Regions from separate parts of the Streptomyces sp. NPDC004667 genome, predicted to be linked through region 1. Evidence: riboswitches for the same ligand, from Rfam matches in the RefSeq annotation. Region 1 holds a riboswitch; the other holds the start of a gene.

Evidence for each region. Region 1 has a riboswitch for glycine ahead of gcvP (aminomethyl-transferring glycine dehydrogenase). Riboswitches for the same ligand answer to the same signal wherever they lie in the genome.
Region 2: linked by a shared signal. The riboswitch ahead of gcvT (glycine cleavage system aminomethyltransferase GcvT) and the one ahead of gcvP (aminomethyl-transferring glycine dehydrogenase) in region 1 are both predicted to bind glycine.

The regions. Positions count from the first base shown of each region.
Region 1 covers NZ_JBEXKC010000055.1:38,369-47,934, reverse strand. Annotated here, with positions in the region: gene ABZW32_RS26740 (FHA domain-containing protein) at 1-530, shown strand, start outside; gene ABZW32_RS26735 (MerR family transcriptional regulator) at 575-1,339, shown strand; gene ABZW32_RS26730 (bifunctional nuclease family protein) at 1,402-1,875, shown strand; gene ABZW32_RS26725 (MerR family transcriptional regulator) at 2,088-2,726, shown strand; gene ABZW32_RS26720 (DNA polymerase IV) at 2,783-4,243, shown strand; gene ABZW32_RS26715 (PRC-barrel domain-containing protein) at 4,240-4,596, opposite strand; glycine riboswitch at 4,717-4,815, shown strand; gene gcvP (aminomethyl-transferring glycine dehydrogenase) at 5,013-7,898, shown strand; gene ABZW32_RS26705 (DUF5999 family protein) at 7,996-8,184, opposite strand; gene ABZW32_RS26700 (hypothetical protein) at 8,479-9,099, opposite strand.
Region 2 covers NZ_JBEXKC010000002.1:159,955-169,520, reverse strand. Annotated here, with positions in the region: gene ABZW32_RS01835 (ABC transporter permease) at 1-313, opposite strand, end outside; gene ABZW32_RS01830 (ABC transporter substrate-binding protein) at 487-2,247, opposite strand; gene ABZW32_RS01825 (ABC transporter permease) at 2,289-3,281, opposite strand; gene ABZW32_RS01820 (enhanced serine sensitivity protein SseB C-terminal domain-containing protein) at 3,976-4,716, opposite strand; gene ABZW32_RS01815 (enhanced serine sensitivity protein SseB) at 4,773-5,507, opposite strand; gene ABZW32_RS01810 (AAA family ATPase) at 5,659-6,273, opposite strand; glycine riboswitch at 6,488-6,591, shown strand; gene gcvT (glycine cleavage system aminomethyltransferase GcvT) at 6,775-7,890, shown strand; gene gcvH (glycine cleavage system protein GcvH) at 8,003-8,386, shown strand; gene glyA (serine hydroxymethyltransferase) at 8,404-9,566, shown strand, end outside.

The DNA.
Region 1 (9,566 bases):
AGGTTTGCAGCAGGTGTGGCCACCGCAGCGATGCGGCGAGCCGTTTCTGCTCGAACTGCGGGGCGCCGCTGCGGGCGGGTCTGACGCCGGAGCGTGCTTCGGAGACCACGTCCACGATCTCGATCTCGGGCCTCGAGGCCTACGAGGCCGAGGTGTCGGGACAAGCGCACGTGTCGTCCTCGCTGTCCCCCGAGGCCCAGGCCGCGGTGGAGGCACTGCCCCCCGGTTCCGCCCTGCTGATCGTGCGGCGCGGCCCCAACTCGGGCAGCCGCTTCCTGCTGGACGGCGAACTGACCACGGCAGGCCGGCACCCGCAGAGCGACATCTTCCTGGACGACGTGACCGTCTCCAGGCTGCATGTCGAGTTCCGCAGGGGCCAGGAGGGCGGCTTCACCGTCGCCGACGTGGGCAGCCTGAACGGCACGTACGTCAACCGTGAGCCGATCGACTCCGTCGCCCTGCACAACGGCGACGAGGTCCAGATCGGCAAGTACCGGCTGGTCTTCTACGCGAGCCTGCGGGGCATCTGACCCTTCCCCCGGACGCGGTCCGGGGGGACCCCAGGGAAGGTCCCATGCTGCGTACCCCGACCGGCGGTGCCCCGAAGAGCGGCACCGCCGGGTCCGCCGGGCGGCTGGTGAGCATCGGAACGGTGCTGACCATGCTGCGTGACGAGTTCCCCGACGTCACCATTTCGAAGATCCGCTTCCTGGAGGCGGAGGGGCTCGTGGAGCCCGAGCGCACACCTTCCGGATACCGCAAGTTCAGCACGGGCGACGTGGAACGGCTCGGCCGCGTCCTGCGCCTGCAGCGGGACCACTACCTGCCGCTGAAGGTCATCCGCGAACAGCTCGACGCGCTCGACCGGGGTGAGCAGATCCGCATCCCCGGGCCCGCGTCCCACGGGGAGGCGGTGGACCCGGCCGGTCCCGTCGCCCTGTACGGGGAGGTGGGACGGGAGCGGCCCACCGTGGCCCGGGTGGGCCGGGCCGAGCTGATCGCCGCCGCCGAGGTGGACGAGGTGCAGCTCGTCGAATGGGAGTCGTACGGGCTCATCTCCGAGGTGCCGGACGGGGGGTTCGACGCCGAAGCGGTCACCGTGGCCCGCCTGATCGCGGATCTCGGCCGTTTCGGGCTGGAACCCCGCCACCTGCGGGCGATGAAGGCCGCCGCGGACCGGGAGGCCGGTCTGGTGGAGCAGCTCGTGGCACCGCTGCGGCGGCACCGCAACCCGCAGACCAGGGCGCACGCCGAGGCCACGCTGAAGGAGCTCGTGGGGCTCTCCGTACGGCTGCACGAGGCCCTGGTACAGACGGCCCTCGGGGTGCGGTCACACTGATCGGACGGCCCGGAAGGGGCCCCGACTACCCAAACCTGCCGAGCAGGTCCTAGGGTTGCTGTGTGAACGAGCTCGACGTTGTGGGTGTCCGGGTGGAAATGCCCTCCAACCAACCGATCGTGCTCCTGCGTGAAGTGGGAGGCGATCGGTACCTCCCCATCTGGATCGGTCCTGGGGAGGCGACCGCCATTGCCTTCGCGCAGCAGGGCATGGCCCCTGCCCGGCCGCTGACGCACGACCTGTTCAAGGACGTGCTGGAGGCGGTCGGTGAGGAGCTCACCGAGGTCCGGATCACGGATCTGCGGGAGGGCGTCTTCTACGCGGAACTGGTCTTCGCCAGCGGGGTCGAGGTGAGCGCGAGGCCTTCCGACGCCATAGCGCTGGCCCTGCGCACGGGAACGCCGATCTACGGCAGTGACGGCGTCCTGGACGACGCCGGAATCGCCATTCCCGACGAGCAGGAGGACGAGGTGGAGAAGTTCCGCGAGTTCCTCGACCAGATCTCACCCGAGGACTTCGGCACCGGCCCGCAGTGAGGGCCGGGGTGTGAGGGGCGCGGCCACGGCGAAACGCGGGCCGCGTCGACCACCGGGAACTTTCAGCCCATTCGAGTAGCCTTTCCCCGCAATGGGGTACGGGAAACCACTCTCAGGGTGATTATCACTCGGCGTGCCGAGTGTGGCGATCGTTGACGCACCCCTGGTCACTGCCTACCTTCAAGGTGGCAGGTCAAGGACGGAGGGTCGGCGTGAGGATCACGGGCGACGGTACGACCGGGGGCACCCCCGCACGCAGTGACGCTGGGCCGTACCCGCTGCACGGCGGCGCGCAGGGCTCCGCGCACCGTCAGCCGGCTTCGGCGCCGGTCGGACCGGTGAGCGACGCTCGGGCGCCCGAGCAGGTCGGCTACCGGGGACCGACGGCGTGCGCCGCTGCCGGGATCACCTACCGCCAGCTCGACTACTGGGCCCGGACCGGGCTCGTGGAGCCCAGCGTGCGGCCCGCGTACGGGTCGGGCACGCAGCGCCTCTACAGCTTCCGGGACGTGGTCGTCCTCAAGATCGTCAAGCGCTTCCTGGACACCGGGGTGGCGCTCCAGAACATCCGCACCGCCGTCCAGCACCTGCGCGACAGGGGTTTCCACGATCTGGAGCGCATGACGCTGATGAGCGACGGTGCCACCGTCTACGAGTGCACCTCCCCGGACCAGGTGGTGAGCCTGCTCCAGGGCGGGCAGGGAGTCTTCGGCATCGCCGTCGGCGTGGTGTGGCGGGACGTGGAGAACGCCCTGTCGCAGCTGCACGGGGAGCGGGTGGACACCGGGGAGACCCTGGTGGGCCACAACCCCGCCGACGAGCTGGCCGCACGCCGCAACCGGGCCGTCTGAGCGGCACCGGGGCGAGCGTGGCCGCGTTGTCAGTGGCGTAGGGCAGCATCGGTGCCGTGAGAGCCGCGCCGACCATCCTGCACCTGGACATGGACGCCTTCTACGCCTCGGTCGAGCAGGCGTCGAAGCCCAGTCTGCGGGGCAAGGCCGTAATCGTCGGGGGGCTCGGGCCGCGCGGTGTGGTGGCCACCGCCTCCTACGAGGCCAGGCGGTTCGGGGTGCACTCGGCGATGCCGACCGCCCAGGCCCGTCGGCTCTGCCCGAACGGCGCCTACCTGATCCCGCGCTTCAGCCTCTACCGGGAGGTCAGCGACCTGGTCATGGGCCTGCTGCGGGAGCTGTCGCCGCTGGTGGAGCCCCTGAGCCTGGACGAGGCCTTCGTCGACCTGGAGGCGGGCGGCACGGCCTTCGACTCGGCGAGCGCCCGGGCCACGGGGGAGCGGCTGCGGGCCGACATCGAGGCCGCCACGGGGCTGAGCGGCTCGGTGGGCCTGGCGGGGTCGAAGATGCTGGCCAAGGTGGCCTCCGAGGAGGCCAAGCCGGCCGGGCTGCTGCTGATCGAGCCCGGGACCGAGCGGGAGCTGCTCGCGCCCATGTCGGTGCGGACCCTGCCCGGGGTGGGGCCGGCCACCGGGGAGCACCTGCGGCGGGCCGGGATCACCACGGTGGGGGAGCTGGCCGAGGCCGGCGAGGACGAGCTGGTCCGGATGGTGGGGAAGGCGCACGGGGTCGGGCTGTACCGGATGGCGCTGGGGCTGGACGACCGGCCCGTGGTCGCCGAGCGGGACGCGAAGTCGGTCTCGGTGGAGGACACCTTCGACGTGGACCTGCACGACCGGGTCCGGATCCGCTTCGAGGTGCAGCGGCTCGCGGACCGGTGCGTGGGGCGCCTGCGGTCCTCCGGGCACTCGGGCCGGACCATCGTGCTGAAGGTGCGCCGCTACGACTTCTCCACGCTGACCCGTTCGGAGACCCTGCGCGGGCCGACCGACGACCCCTCGGTGGTCCGGGAGGCCGCGGCACGGCTGCTGGAGGGGGTGGACACCACCGGAGGCGTGCGGCTGCTGGGGGTGGGCGTGACGGGGCTCGCGGACTACACGCAGGAGGACCTCTTCGCCCAGGTGCTCGGCGCCGGGGCGGAGGCGGAGGAGGCGGGTGCGGTCGCGGAGGGCGCCGTCGCGGAGGGCGTCGAGCCGGAGGGGGAGGAAGCGGCGGCCGAGCCGGACGGGGCCGGCGGGACCGGTGCCGCCGTGAGTGCGGGTACCGCCGGTGGGGCCGTCGTGGAGGCGGGCGGGCCGGACGCGGCGGCCGCGCGGTACTGGCCGGCGGGGAGCGACGTACGGCACGCCCTGTACGGGCCCGGATGGGTCCAGGGCAGCGGGGTCGGACGGGTGACCGTACGGTTCGAGCGGCCCGGATCGCCGCCCGGGCGGGTGCGCACCTTCCGGATGGACGATCCCGAACTGGAGTCCTCCGATCCGCTGCCGCTCGTGGGGCGGGCGGAGGGGGCGGCCTAGATCCGCTCGTCGGGCGGCGGGCGGTGGAAGTCGGTCGGCAGGGAGACGTCCAGGCCGTAGTGGTGGTAGAGCTGGAGCTCCTGCTCGGGGGACAGGTGGCGCCCGACCCCGAAATCGGGTGCATCCCTGATCAAGGAACGCTCGAAGGGCACGCGCAGGGTGTCGTCCACCACTTCGCTGGGCTCCAGGGGGACGAAGGCGTCCCGTCCGAAGAGCCCGGTCCGGACGGCGGCCCATTCGGGCACGCCAGTGGCGTCGTCGAGGTAGACCTCGTCCACGGTGCCGATCTTGGCGCCGTTGCGGTCGAACGCCTTGCGGCCGATCAGGCTGCGCGGATCGATGTCGGTCTGCACGGTCCCTCCGTACGGTCGCAGTGGTACGAGTCATTCGTAATGACTACGAAAGTGCATATTTCAAGAGGGGGCCACTCGGGGAGCCTCCGGATCGTCGCTGGTAGGCTGGGTGATGGCTGTTGACCCTGTGCGGGAGAGTCCTCCGAGTGAGTACGACGGAGGCGCCGAAGGAGCAAATCCTCCCCGGAATCTCTCAGGCATACGTACCGCACGTGGTGAGGCCACTCTGGAAAGCAGGGGCGGGTACCGGGCACGCAGTACCGGTTCCTCTCCTCACCGACGGTGAAAGCCGGACCTCAGGGGCGATCCCCTTGCGGCCCGGTGAAGCTCTCAGGTTGAGATGACAGAGGGGGAGGCCGTCCGGGTGCCCGCGCCGTGGTGCCCCTCGCAGGTCATACGACCAGGAGGCCTCCGTCATGACCGCCAACCGCATTCCGCTCTCCCAGCTGGAGCGAGGCATCCCCTTCGAGCAGCGTCACATCGGCCCGGATGCCGAGGCGCAGGCGAAGATGCTCGCCCAGGTGGGCTACGGCTCCCTGGACGAACTCACCGCCGCCGCGGTACCGGATGTGATCAAGACCGCCGAGGCGCTGAACCTGCCCGAGGCGCGCACCGAGGCCGAGGTGCTGGCCGAGCTCCGCTCGCTGGCCGACCGCAACCAGGTCCTGTCGTCGATGATCGGTCTCGGCTACTACGGCACCTTCACGCCCCCGGTCATCCTGCGCAACGTCATGGAGAACCCGGCCTGGTACACGGCGTACACCCCGTACCAGCCCGAGATCTCCCAGGGCCGCCTCGAAGCGCTGCTGAACTTCCAGACCGTCGTCGCCGACCTGACCGGCCTGCCGACCTCCGGTGCCTCCCTGCTCGACGAGGGCACCGCCGCCGCCGAGGCCATGTCCCTGGCCCGCCGCGTGGGCAAGGTCAAGGGCGGGGTCTTCCTGATCGACGCCGACGCGCTGCCGCAGACCATCGCCGTGATCGAGACCCGCGCCGAGCCCATCGGGGTCGAGGTCGTCGTCGCCGACCTGTCCGACGGGATCCCGGCCGAGATCGCCGAGCGCGGCGTCTTCGGCGTGCTGCTCCAGTACCCGGGTGCCTCCGGCGCCGTCCGCGCGATCAAGCCGGTCATCGACCAGGCCCACGGGCTCGGTGCCATCGTCACCGTCTCCGCCGACCTGCTCGCCCTGACCCTGCTCACCTCCCCGGGCGAGCTGGGCGCCGACATCGCCGTCGGCACCACCCAGCGCTTCGGCGTCCCGATGGGCTTCGGCGGCCCGCACGCCGGCTACATGGCCGTCCAGCAGCAGCACGCCCGCTCGCTGCCCGGCCGCCTCGTCGGCGTCTCCGTGGACGCGGACGGCAACAAGGCGTACCGCCTGGCCCTGCAGACCCGCGAGCAGCACATCCGCCGCGAGAAGGCCACCAGCAACATCTGTACCGCCCAGGTGCTGCTCGCGGTCATGGCCGGCATGTACGCCGTCTACCACGGCCCGGACGGCCTGCGCACGATCGCGCGCCGGACCCACCGCTACGCCGCGCTCCTCGCCGCGGGCCTGACGGCCGGCGGGGTCGAGCTGGTGCACGGCTCCTTCTTCGACACCGTCACCGCCCGGGTGCCCGGCAAGGCCGCCGAGGTCGTCGCCGCCGCCCGTGAGGGCGGGGTCAACCTCTTCCAGGTCGACGCCGACCACGTCTCCGTCTCCTGCGACGAGACCACCCTGCGCGCCGACCTCGACGCCGTCTGGGCCGCCTTCGGCGTCAGCGCGGACATCGAGGCCCTGGACGCGACCACCGCCGACACGCTGCCCGAGGGCCTGCTGCGCTCGGACGCGTACCTCGGCCACCCGGTCTTCCACCAGCACCGCTCCGAGACCGCGATGCTGCGCTACCTGCGCAAGCTCTCGGACAAGGACTACGCGCTGGACCGCGGCATGATCCCGCTGGGCTCCTGCACCATGAAGCTCAACGCGACCACCGAGATGGAGCCGGTGACCTGGCCCGAATTCGGTCAGCTGCACCCGTTCGCCCCGGTGGAGCAGGCGGAGGGCTACCTCACGCTCATCACCGAGCTGGAGGAACGTCTCTGTGAGGTCACCGGATACGACAAGGTCTCGATCCAGCCGAACGCGGGCTCCCAGGGCGAGCTGGCCGGCCTGCTGGCCGTGCGCGCTTACCACCGGGCCAACGGCGACGAGCAGCGCACCATCTGCCTCATCCCGTCCTCCGCGCACGGCACCAACGCCGCCAGCGCCGTGATGGCCGGCATGAAGGTCGTCGTCGTCAAGACCGCCGACGACGGCGAGGTGGACGCGGACGACCTGCGCGCCAAGATCGAGCAGTACCGCGACGAGCTCGCGGTCCTGATGATCACCTACCCGTCCACGCACGGTGTGTTCGAGGAGCACGTCGCCGACATCTGCGCCCAGGTGCACGAGGCCGGCGGCCAGGTCTACGTCGACGGTGCCAACCTGAACGCCCTGGTGGGCCTCGCCAAGCCGGGTCACTTCGGCGGCGACGTCTCGCACCTGAACCTGCACAAGACCTTCTGCATCCCGCACGGCGGCGGCGGCCCGGGCGTCGGTCCGGTCGGTGTCCGGGCCCACCTGGCCCCGTTCCTGCCGAACCACCCGCTCCAGCCGACGGCCGGCCCGGAGACGGGCGTCGGCCCGATCTCGGCCGCGCCGTGGGGCTCGGCCGGCATCCTGCCGATCTCCTGGTCGTACGTACGCCTGATGGGTGGCGAGGGCCTCAAGCGCGCCACCCAGGTGGCGGTGCTCGGCGCGAACTACATCGCCAAGCGCCTGGAGCCCCACTACCCGGTCCTCTACACCGGTCCGGGCAACCTGGTCGCCCACGAGTGCATCATCGACCTGCGTCCGCTGTCGAAGGCGACCGGCGTGAGCGTGGACGACATCGCCAAGCGCCTGATCGACTACGGCTTCCACGCGCCGACCATGTCCTTCCCGGTGGCCGGCACGCTGATGATCGAGCCGACGGAGTCCGAGGACCTGGCCGAGATCGACCGCTTCTGCGACGCGATGATCGCCATCCGCGGCGAGATCGAGCGGGTCGCGGGCGGCGAGTGGCCGGTCGAGGACAACCCGCTGGCCAACGCCCCGCACACCGCGGCGGCCCTGGGCGGCGAGTGGAACCACCCGTACAGCCGTGACGAGGCGGTCTTCCCGGGCGGCGTCACCGCCGCCGAGAAGTACTGGCCGCCGGTGCGCCGGATCGACGGCGCCTTCGGCGACCGCAACCTGGTCTGCTCGTGCCCGCCGCTGGACGAGTACGACAACTGAGTCCCGTGACACGGTGAAGGGGCCGGTCCTGGAGCGTGAGCTCCGGGACCGGCCCCTTCGCGTGGTCCTTCCTCGTGCCGGCTCGGTGCAAGGTGGCCTAGGCCACCGCGAGCGGGCGGTGCGGAGCGATGATCTGGCCGTCCGGCAGCAGCTCACCGGTGTCCTCGAAGAGCAGGACCCCGTTGCACAGCAGGCTCCAGCCCTGTTCCGGGTGGTTGGCCACCGGGCGCGCGGCCTCCCGGTCGGCGGACTCTGATGACGGGCAGGCAGGCTGGTGCTGGCACATGGATGCGTTCTTTCGCTGCGGTGTGGTCTGTTCGCTACGGCTCGATGCGTGATTCATGGCCGTCCCCCTGGGTCGTCCCCGCGCCTGCGGGGAGGATGTCCTCAGTCTTCCCCCACGACGGCTGCTTCGCAGGTATTTCCCGGCAGCTGTCCTCATGGATTGAGGACGCATCACTCGTGCGGGCGGTTCAGGCCAACTCCCCTGTCATTTCGGATGGTTCGCGGGTGGTCCGGGCGGACTAGGCCGAATGGGCAACCCGGGCCACCCCGAACAGGCCAACGGCGGGGCGGCCCCTCAGGCGGCCGGGGCGGCCACCGGGGGCGGGACGGGCGGGGCCGACCGGGTCAGCCGGTGGGTCAGTACGGGCAGCAGTTCCGATACGGGGTGCGGCCGGAACGCGGCGATCCCGGGTGGCGCCGGTGCCAGGGGCACCAGCAGGTCGGCGGCGGCGGGCAGGCCGGCCGCGGCGTCGGCGCCGACCGCCCCGTGCAGCCACAGTGTCAGCATGTACAGCTCGGGTACGGACAGCAGCCGGGGCTGGTACCCCTTGCCGAGCGACTCGGCCTGGCGCAGGGCGCGTTCGGTGGCGGCGACGTAGGGCCCTTCGAAGAAGTGGGAGAAGGCCCACCCGTCCGGGGTCAGCCGGGTGTCGGCCGCGGCGACGAAACGGTCGCCGCTGCGGATCAGGAACCGCCACCCGGTCAGCCGGGTGCGCGGCGGTCGGCCGCCCGCCGGGCGGCCGGACCCGTCGAGCCGGTCGAGCACGTGCACCGGAAGCGGGAGTTCGGCGGTCACCGGCCCTTGGAGCGCGCGCAGGGACGGAGTGTGCGCCTCGTGGACGGCGGTGGGGGAACCGAGTGCCGCGAGGACGCTGCGCAGGGCGGGCGCGGGAGCCGGGGGAACATGCAGCGGCATGGTGGGTCGCCTCTCACTTGGGAGACCTGTGGTACGGGGGAAGGTGCGGACGGCGCTGTCGCATTCTGGGGCCAGAGGGGGGCTGAGGGGCAATGGCCGCGCGCCAACTCTCTGCCTCGTTTGCGGAGTTTATACGACATGTGTTCACGCGGTGTTTCGGCTAGCTGTCCCACCTATTGCCGACAAGGCGGATACCGGTCCCGCTGTCAGGCTATTCATGCCGGTTGTGCGCGAACGGGTCGCGCTGACCTCGGAGGTTACCCGAAGGGTGCTCGGCTGGAAAGCGCCTGTTATCGGGAATCGGCACAGTCTACGGGGAATTTGCATACGGCGAGTTGCCAGGTGAATGTGCCGAAGCGCCCATCAGGCCATACCGGCGCGCGCTCCCCGCCGGACCGCCCGGCCCGGCGTTATCGATCACGGGGCTGGGCATCATCGACCGTAACGCGCGCCCGGGTGCACCGTTC
Region 2 (9,566 bases), on a different contig from region 1:
GTGCCTCGCTCTTGAAGGAGTAGCCGAAGCACGGCGCGGCGCAGTGCGTGACCTCGGTGCCCGCGTCGTAGTCGCGGCCGACGAAGATCCCCTTGAGGAACACCCAGTACTGCTCGGAGATCGGCTTGTCGAAGCCCATCTTGACCCGGATGCCCTGCAGGGCGGTCTCGCTGGTCTCGCGGCCGGCGTACATGAGCGCGGGGTCGCTGCCGGTCAGCTTGGGGACCGCGAAGAAGATGCCGAAGGTGACCGCGGAGACCACCAGCAGCGTGGCGGCGACGTTGAAAAGCCGCCGTATGAGGTAGACGAGCACTGCAGTCGGCCGCCCGGGGCGGGCGGCCGCCGTCCCTCGTGGGGACGGCAGCCGCCGCCTGCGGCCTTCACCTGCCCTTCGGACTAGCGCACGTGCGGTGAAGGCACTTACTTGCGTACTTGCTTGGTTGCTGCTGCCTTACGGGCCCTCACGGGCCGGTACTGCTCGCCCGACTACTTGCCGACGCCCAGGACCGCGAGGTCGATGCGGCCCATCGAGTCGTTGAAGTAGACGTTGGTCAGACGCGGGTTGTGGTAGATCAGCGCCTTGTCGAAGTTGATCGGCAGGTAGAGCGCCTTCTCCATGACCTTCTGGTTGATCTGGCCGTAGAACGGGGCGGCGGCCTCGGGGGTGGCGGCGGCAGCGGCGGTCTTGAACAGGCCGTTGATCTCGGGGTCGTTGACCTCGGTGTAGTTGTTGTTGCCGTTCGGCAGGATGAACGATCCGTCGACCAGCGGCTGCAGGAAGCCCGAGCCGGAGTTGTAGTCGGCGCCCCAGCCCATGACGATGATGCCGTAGTTCTTCTTCTTCACGTTCTCGGGCGAACCGATCGTGGAGGAGGAGAGCTTGCCGTCGTACTGGTCGATCGTCGCCTTGACGCCGATCTTCGCGAGCGCGGCCTGGAGGGACTCGGCGCTCTTGACCTCGGGGGCGCGGTTGTTGCGGACCGCGATGGTGGTCTCGAAGCCGTCGGGCTTGCCACAGGCCTTGAGCGCGGCCTTGGCCTTGTCCGTCTGCGGCTTGCCGGACGTCAGGTTGAACGGGTCGTACTTCTTGTCCGAGCCGGGGATGCCGGGCGGCAGCATGTTCGCGCCGAGGTCACCGCTGGTCGGGCCGCCGCGGGCGTTCTGCAGCGACTTCGGGTCGGCCGCGTAGATGACGGCCTTGCGGCACTCGATGTTGTCGAACGGCGCGACCGTCTGCGGGAAGGCGAAGTAGCGGATGTAGCCCGTGTAGGGGTTGTCCGCGTTCTTCTTGAGGTTCGAGTCCTTGAGGATCTTGTTCTTCGCGGCCTGCTGGACACCGGTGCCGTCGACGGCGAGGTCGATGTCGCCGGAGAGCAGGCGCTGGTCCATGTCGTCCGGGTTGGTGGTGACCGTGAAGGTGACCTTGTCCGGCAGACCCTTGCGGATCGTGTCGGTGGCCGGGTCCCAGTTCTCGTTGCGGACGAAGGTCGCGCCCTTGCCCGAGGCGAAGGACTCCACCTTGTAGGGACCGGTGGAGACCGGCTTGTTGGTGTAGGAGGCGCCCTCGTCCTTGCCCGCCGGGACCGGCGAGGAGGACGGCATGGCCAGCAGGTACTTGAAGTCGGAGTTGGCGCTCGCCAGGTTGAAGACGATCGTGTGGTCGTCCGGCGTCTCGACGGACTTCAGGCCCATCTTGTTCGGGTCGGTGTCCTTGTAGGGACCCGGGTACTTCTGGCCCTGGTCGAGCAGGTCGATCAGGTACGTCGGACCGCCGGACAGCACGTCCTGCGCGAAGACGCGCTCGATGCCGTACTTGAAGTCCTTCGCGGTGATCGGCGAGCCGTCGTCGAACTTCACGCCGTCCTTGATCTTGACGGTGTACGTCTTGCCGTCGTTGCTCAGGACGGGCTCGCCCGCGGCGAGGTCCGGGACCAGCTTGGTGCCGGCCGCGCCGGGCTTGCTGTCGTAGGCGTACAGCTGGCGGATGTAGAGGCGCTGCAGGTTCCACACGAAGCCGTAGTAGGCGCGCGCCGGGTCGAGGAAGTCGACGTCCTGCGGGGACCAGAGCTTCAGCTCGCCGCCCTTGGCGTCGGAGGCGTTGACCACGGCGGCGGTGGCGCCGCTGTAGCCCTTGTCCCCCTTGTCGTCGCTGCTGTCGGCCTTCTTGTCGTTGCCACCGCACGCGGCGGTCAGCGACAGGGCGGCGATCACGGCGGTGATCGCGAGTGCCTGCTTTCTGCGGATCACGGTTGTCCAACCTCCAGAGGTGGGTGAATCGAAGAAGCGGTTCAGCTGCCCTTGGGGTCGAGTGCGTCACGCAGCCCGTCCCCGAAGAGGTTGAACGCCAGGACGGTGATGAAGATCGTGATACCCGGGACCACCATGTACATGGGGTCGTCCTGGTAGATGGGGACGGCGTCGGAGAGCATCTTTCCCCAGGAGGCCGTGGGCGGCTTGACGCCGGCGCCCAGGAAGCTGAGGGCCGCTTCCGTCAGGATGTTGGTCGGAATGATCAGCGTCGAGTAGACGAGGATCGGCGCGATCAGGTTGGGCAGCAGCTCCTTGATCAGGATGTAGCCGCGGCCCGCGCCGAGGCTGCGTGCGGCCTCGACGTACTCGCGTTCACGCAGGGAGATCGTCTGGCCGCGGACGATGCGGCCGATGTACGGCCAGCCGAAGAAGCCGATGACGACGATCAGCACGCCCATCCGGACGCCCGAACCCTCGAACCCCCAGAGGGAGTTGGGGACCACGGAGACCAGGGCGATGGTGAACAGCAGCTGCGGGAAGGCCAGCAGCAGGTCCATCACGCGGCTGATGACGGCGTCGACCCAGCCGCCGAGGAAGCCGGCCAGGGCGCCGAGCAGGCTGCCCAGGACGACCGAGACGAAGGCCGCCAGGAAGGCGACGACCAGGGAGATGCGGGCGCCGTAGACGATCCGGCTGAACACGTCGCGGCCGTTGGTCGGTTCGACGCCCAGCAGGAAGTCGGAGCTGATGCCGCCGAAGGAGCCGAGCGGCGTGCCCAGGTCCGGGTCGATCATGTCCTCGTGGAACTCGTTGGGATCGTGGCCCAGCAGGCCCACGATCAGCGGCGCGAAGACCGCCACCAGGATCAGGAGGATCACGACCACGCCGCCGGTCAGCGCGACCTTGTCGCGCTTGAGCCGCATCCAGGCGATGCGGCCGGGCGAGCGGCCTTCGATGGCCTTGGCAGGGACGTCGGCTACGGACACGGGTGCGGGCGTTTCCGCGCTCGTGTCGTGCAGTGGTGCCGTCATCGTGGTGGGGACCCCTCTCGGCCGACGGGTGGCCGGCCCATGCCCGCCGCTGTGGCGGCGTTGGTGCGGAGTGGCGCTCGGAGTGCTCGGGACACGTGGAACGCGTGCGAAGTGCGGTGGGAGGTGCGGACTGCGAACTGCGGACTGCAAGGTGCTGCGAACTGCAGGTATTACGAACTGCTGTGCGAATTGCCGTGCGGAGCGAGGTGCGGTGCAGCCGAGGTGCAGGAGGTGCGTGAAGTACGGGAAGTGCAGGAGGTGCTGTGTGAAACAACAAGCCAAGTCCACGTGCCGAGCCGCGCCCTGGAGGACTGACCGGCTCTTGGGTGGGGAGTCTTCATCGGGCGCTCGACCAGCCGCCAGACCCGCAGATGAATGGATGCGCAACCGTGATCTGACGCCCCGGTTCCCGTTATCCGGACTCCGCTCACGGCTCAGCGGAGCAAGACCGTCCGTTCGGTGCGCAAACGGACATGACGGCCAACCCATAGGATGAGTGCGTCAATTGGACGTCCAACAGCGGTGATATCCGGACAAGGCGAAAGCCGCCGGGAACCGTGGTTCCCGACGGCCGAAGGTCCGTCGAAGGTGCCCGTCTCAGGCTCCGGGCACACCCGCGCGACTCCCTGTAGAAGGGTCGGCACGGGGCCCCGATCCGGCCCGCGGGAGCCGGTCAAGTGGTTTTCCGCGTGGGTCAGTACGTCGCGGCCTGGCCCTCGCGGTCGTAGAACGGCCTGGTCTGCGCCCGCAGCCACATCGCCACCGGGTCGTGCTCGTCCGCCAGCGCGACCGTGCACACCGGCACGCCCTCGGGGACGGCCCCGACCGACTGGCGCATCATCTCGCGTACGGATTCCAGCGCGGGCGCGGAGGCGTCGTACAGGTCGAGCCCCACCGCGAGGTAGGCCGTCCCGAGCGCGGGCTGGACCCACGCGCGGCGCAGTGACCTGACGGCCGGGGTACGGTGCGCGTGCTGGGTCAGCAGCCCGTAGAACTGCGGGAGCTCCAGGGCGGGCTCGGAGAGCCGCAACGGGCCCGCGGGCATCCGGTCCAGGCCGGTGGCGACGCGGCGCAGGTCGGCCCAGGGCACGCCGAGGCCGCCGCCCGGGGCGTGCGGGTTGACCCACAGCCCCCAGCGGTCGGGGTAGAGGGCGCGGGCGATGTCCCGGCCGGTGACGACCTCGTAACCGCGGTTCCAGCCGCTGGCGGCCAGCTCCTGGGGCGAGGTCACGCAGGGCGCGTACCCGAGGCCCTCGACCTCCATGCCGCCGTACTGGGCGTCGGGCGAGCCCGGTTGCCCCTGCCACAGCAGCATCCACAGCCTGCCCTCGGTGAGGGCGTGCAGGAATGACTCATAACTCTCATAGCGCCCGGGAGTCACCTGGCGCAGCATGTGCTCGACCTGCCCGGCCGCGGCCGTGCCTGACGCACTCACCCGGTACCCCTCTTCGTCCGCCCGTCGTCCACCCGTACCAACCAGCTTAAGCGGCGCTAGGGAAGGTAGAAGGGGCGTACGCGCTCACGAATCCAGTCCGTGACCGGGTCCTCGGCCGCCTCCAGGAGGATCAACTGCACGGGCCAGGGCGCGGGTACGCGGGCCAGGGCGCGGCCGAGGGCCTCCAGCGGGGCCGCGCGCGTCCCGGGATCCCATCCCACCAGCTGGACCCCGATGTAGAGCTGCGGGGGGCCGGCCTCGACGCTGGCGAGGCAGCGGTGCGCGGCGGTGACCACGCCGGTGGCCCGGAACTCCTCGGCGGCGGCGGCCAGGAAGTCGACGGGGTCCTCCTGCCAGTCGGGCTCGTAGAGCCGGACGCGGCCACCGCTGGCGGGGCCGTCGAGCGGGGTCCGGCCGGCGCGGCACAGCTCGGCGACGACGGCGGGGGGCAGCGGCACCCCGACGGCGCCCTCCGGGTTCACCGCGATGCCGAGCTGCGGGGGCAGGCCGCGGGCGAACTCGACGGCGGGGGCGACGGCGAAGTCCATGGTGGGGCCGGCGCCGTGCCGGAACTGGGCCTCCGAGCTGTAGACGGGGACGTACGCCTCCCCGCCGATCAGCATCGTCGGGAGGTCGAGGGCGGCGTGGTCGGGACTGCCGCCGTGGGGCAGGGGCACCCAGAGCCGGCTGCGGCCGAGGACCTCCAGGATCTGCGGTCCGGCGTCCGGGCGGCCGAGCGCCGCCCCGAGGACCTGTTCCAACTCGTTCGCCGGCCAGCCGCTGCCCTGCATGTACCCCTGCCTCCGTACGGTCGCGCCCCGATGTCGCCCCGAGGCTACCGCCCCACCCCGAGCGCCCTTCGCGCGTCCCCACCCCCCTCGACCCGCAGCCCGCACAGGGCCCCTGAGAGCACGGCATCTGCGCCCCGGAGGCGAAGCAGCCCTAGAAGAAGCAGATCCGGGTCACCGCCGCCGCCGAGCGGCGGTCCAGGATGACCGCGGAGTCGCATCCCGCCGGCAGGCGACCGGCCTCGGCGTCCCGCAGCAGCCGCCCCACCGCACCCCGGTGGCGCGCGAAGGCGTACGCCGAGACCCGGCGCCCCCGCGCCCGCTGCCCGGAGCGGGCCTCCTCGGCCGTGGTGTCCAGCAGGAGCAGGTGCAGCGACCTGCCGCGCCGCCGGGCGGCGGCGGCGAGCATCCCCCGCACCCACACCTGGGTGCCGCAGTCGTGGACCACGACGGAGTCCCCGGTGCGCAGCCGCCGCCACAGGCCCCAGTAGTGCGCGGCCCGCACCAGCGGCCGGTACGCGGCGTACGGCAGTGCCCCGGGCATCCGGCGCTCCCAGCGCTCGCGGACGTCCTGGGAGTCGATGCCGCCGTCCTCGGCCGCCCGCTTGATCAGGGTGCTCTTGCCGCCGCCGGGCAGGCCGGAGACCACCACGATGTCCCCGGCGGGGAATCCGAGCCGCCGCGGCCCGGCCACCGCCGTGCCGCGCAGGTCGCGGATCCGGCCGGCCGGCCGCGGCCGCGTACTGCGCTGGGCCGGGACCCCGTCCACCGTTCCCGTCGCCGCCAGCACTCCGAATCTCCGCACAGTGATCGTCTCCCCCCGAATCGGGTCGCCTGGACCCCGTGCCCACTGAGTGTAAAGAGACGGTAATCCGGTGGCCTCGGTTCCGGTCCCGTCCGTTCTTCCAGGGCCCCACTGCCCGCTCCCGAGCGTCCCGTGCAATGATGTGCGCCATCTGGACACCAACTGCATACCGGCCGCTTGAATCCGCGCGGGAGAGTCCCGGCACGCCGTGAGGCCGTGCCCGGGCGCCGAAGGAGCAAGTACCTCCCTTGAATCTCTCAGGCCCCGTACCGCGTGGATGAGGCAGATCTGAAAAGCGAGCGACGACGTGTCCGTCCCCCGACGGCCGCCGCGCGCTCCACCCAAGGTGCAAGCCAGGGCGTCCCGCCGTGTCGCGGGAACTCTCGGCGAACCTCTCAGGTTCCGATGACAGATGGGGAGGATCGTCCTCGTCATGTCATGCCCTGGGACCCGGGAGCCACACCCATGAGCACTGCCCCCCGCCTGACCGCGCTCGACGCGCTGCACCGCTCGCTCGGTGCGACCATGACCGACTTCGCGGGCTGGGACATGCCGCTGCGCTACGCGAGTGAGCGCGACGAGCACAACGCCGTACGGACCAAGGCCGGCCTGTTCGACCTGTCCCACATGGGCGAGATCACGCTGACCGGCCCCGAGGCCGTCAAGGTCCTGGACTACGCGCTGGTGGGCAACATCTCCACCGTCGGCGTCGGCCGCGCCCGCTACACGCACATCTGTCAGGAGGACGGCGGGATCCTGGACGACCTGATCGTCTACCGCCTGGGCGAGACCGAGTTCATGGTCGTCGCCAACGCCTCCAACGCCCAGGTCGTCCTGGACGCCCTCACCGAGCGCGCCGCCGGCTTCGACGCCGAGGTCCGCGACGACCGCGACGCCTACGCGCTGATCGCCGTCCAGGGTCCGGAGTCCCCCGGCATCCTGAAGTCGCTGACCGACGCCGACCTGGACGGCCTGAAGTACTACGCGGGCCTGCCGGGCACCGTCGCGGGCGTGCCGGCGCTGATCGCGCGTACGGGCTACACGGGCGAGGACGGCTTCGAGCTGTTCGTCTCCCCCGAGCACGCCGTGGAGCTGTGGCAGGCGCTGACCGAGGCCGGCAAGGACGCGGGTCTGGTCCCGGCGGGCCTGTCCTGCCGCGACACGCTGCGCCTGGAGGCGGGCATGCCGCTGTACGGGCACGAGCTGACCACCTCCCTCACCCCCTTCGACGCCGGGCTGGGCCGGGTCGTGAAGTTCGAGAAGGAGGGTGACTTCGTCGGCCGCGCCGCCCTGGAGGCCGCCGCCGAGGCCGCCGCCACCAAGCCGCCGCGCAAGCTGGTCGGCCTGATCGCCGAGGGCCGCCGCGTCCCGCGCGCCGGATTCCCGGTCGTCGCCGGCGGCGAGGTCATCGGCGAGGTCACCTCCGGCGCCCCGTCCCCGACGCTGGGCAAGCCGATCGCGATGGCGTACGTCGACGCGGAGCACGCCGCGCCCGGGACCTCCGGCGTCGGCGTGGACATTCGCGGTACGCATGAGGCGTACGAGGTCGTGGCCCTGCCGTTCTACAAGCGGCAGAAGTAGTCGCCGCAGCCGCACGGCCGGCCGTACGGCCGTGTCCCGGCGCCCCGGCGCCCGTCTCGGTCCGCGAGACCACTGTTCACATCCACTCCCCCGCATCCAGGAGAATCAGGTCATGAGCAACCCCCAGCAGCTGCGTTACACCAAGGAGCACGAGTGGCTGTCGGACGCCGTGGACGGCGTCGCGACGGTCGGCATCACGGAGTTCGCGGCCAACGCGCTCGGTGACGTCGTCTACGCCCAGCTCCCCGCGGTCGGCGACACCGTCACCGAGGGCGAGACCTGTGGCGAGCTGGAGTCGACCAAGTCGGTCAGCGACCTGTACTCCCCCGTCTCCGGTGAGGTCGTCGAGGCCAACCAGGACGTCGTGGACGACCCGGCGCTCGTCAACACCGCTCCGTTCGAGGGTGGCTGGCTGTTCAAGGTGCGCCTCTCGGAGGAGCCGAAGGACGTGCTCTCCGCCGACGAGTACGCCGCGCTCACCCACTCCGACAACTGACACCCCAGGGGATCCTGATGTCCGTTCTGAACACCCCGCTCCACGAGCTCGACCCGGACGTCGCCGCGGCCGTCGACGCGGAGCTCGTGCGCCAGCAGTCGACCCTGGAAATGATCGCGTCGGAGAACTTCGCTCCGGTCGCCGTCATGGAGGCCCAGGGCTCGGTCCTGACCAACAAGTACGCCGAGGGCTACCCCGGCCGCCGCTACTACGGCGGCTGCGAGCACGTCGACGTGGTCGAGCAGATCGCGATCGACCGCATCAAGGCGCTGTTCGGCGCCGAGGCCGCGAACGTCCAGCCGCACTCCGGTGCGCAGGCCAACGCCGCCGCGATGTTCGCGCTGCTCAAGCCGGGCGACACGATCATGGGCCTGAACCTGGCCCACGGCGGTCACCTGACCCACGGCATGAAGATCAACTTCTCCGGCAAGCTCTACAACGTGGTCCCGTACCACGTCGACGAGACCGGCGAGGTCGACATGGCCGAGGTCGAGCGCCTCGCCAAGGAGTCCAAGCCGCAGCTGATCGTCGCCGGCTGGTCCGCGTACCCGCGCCAGCTGGACTTCGCCGCCTTCCGCCGCATCGCGGACGAGGTCGGCGCGTACCTGATGGTCGACATGGCGCACTTCGCCGGTCTGGTCGCCGCGGGTCTGCACCCGAACCCGGTGCCGCACGCCCACGTCGTCACCACCACCACGCACAAGACCCTCGGCGGTCCGCGCGGCGGTGTCATCCTGTCGACGCAGGAGCTGGCCAAGAAGATCAACTCCGCGGTCTTCCCGGGCCAGCAGGGCGGTCCGCTGGAGCACGTGATCGCGGCCAAGGCGGTCTCCTTCAAGGTCGCGGCCTCGCCCGAGTTCAAGGAGCGCCAGGAGCGCACCCTGGAGGGCGCGAAGATCCTCGCCGCCCGCCTGGTGCAGGACGACGTCAAGGCCGTGGGCGTGGACGTCCTCACCGGCGGCACCGACGTGCACCTGGTCCTGGTCGACCTGCGCAACTCCGAGCTGGACGGTCAGCAGGCCGAGGACCGCCTCCACGAGGTCGGCATCACGGTCAACCGCAACGCGATCCCGAACGACCCGCGGCCCCCGATGGTCACCTCGGGTCTGCGGATCGGCACGCCGGCGCTGGCCACCCGCGGTTTCGACGCCGAGGCCTTCACCGAGGTCGCCGAGATCAT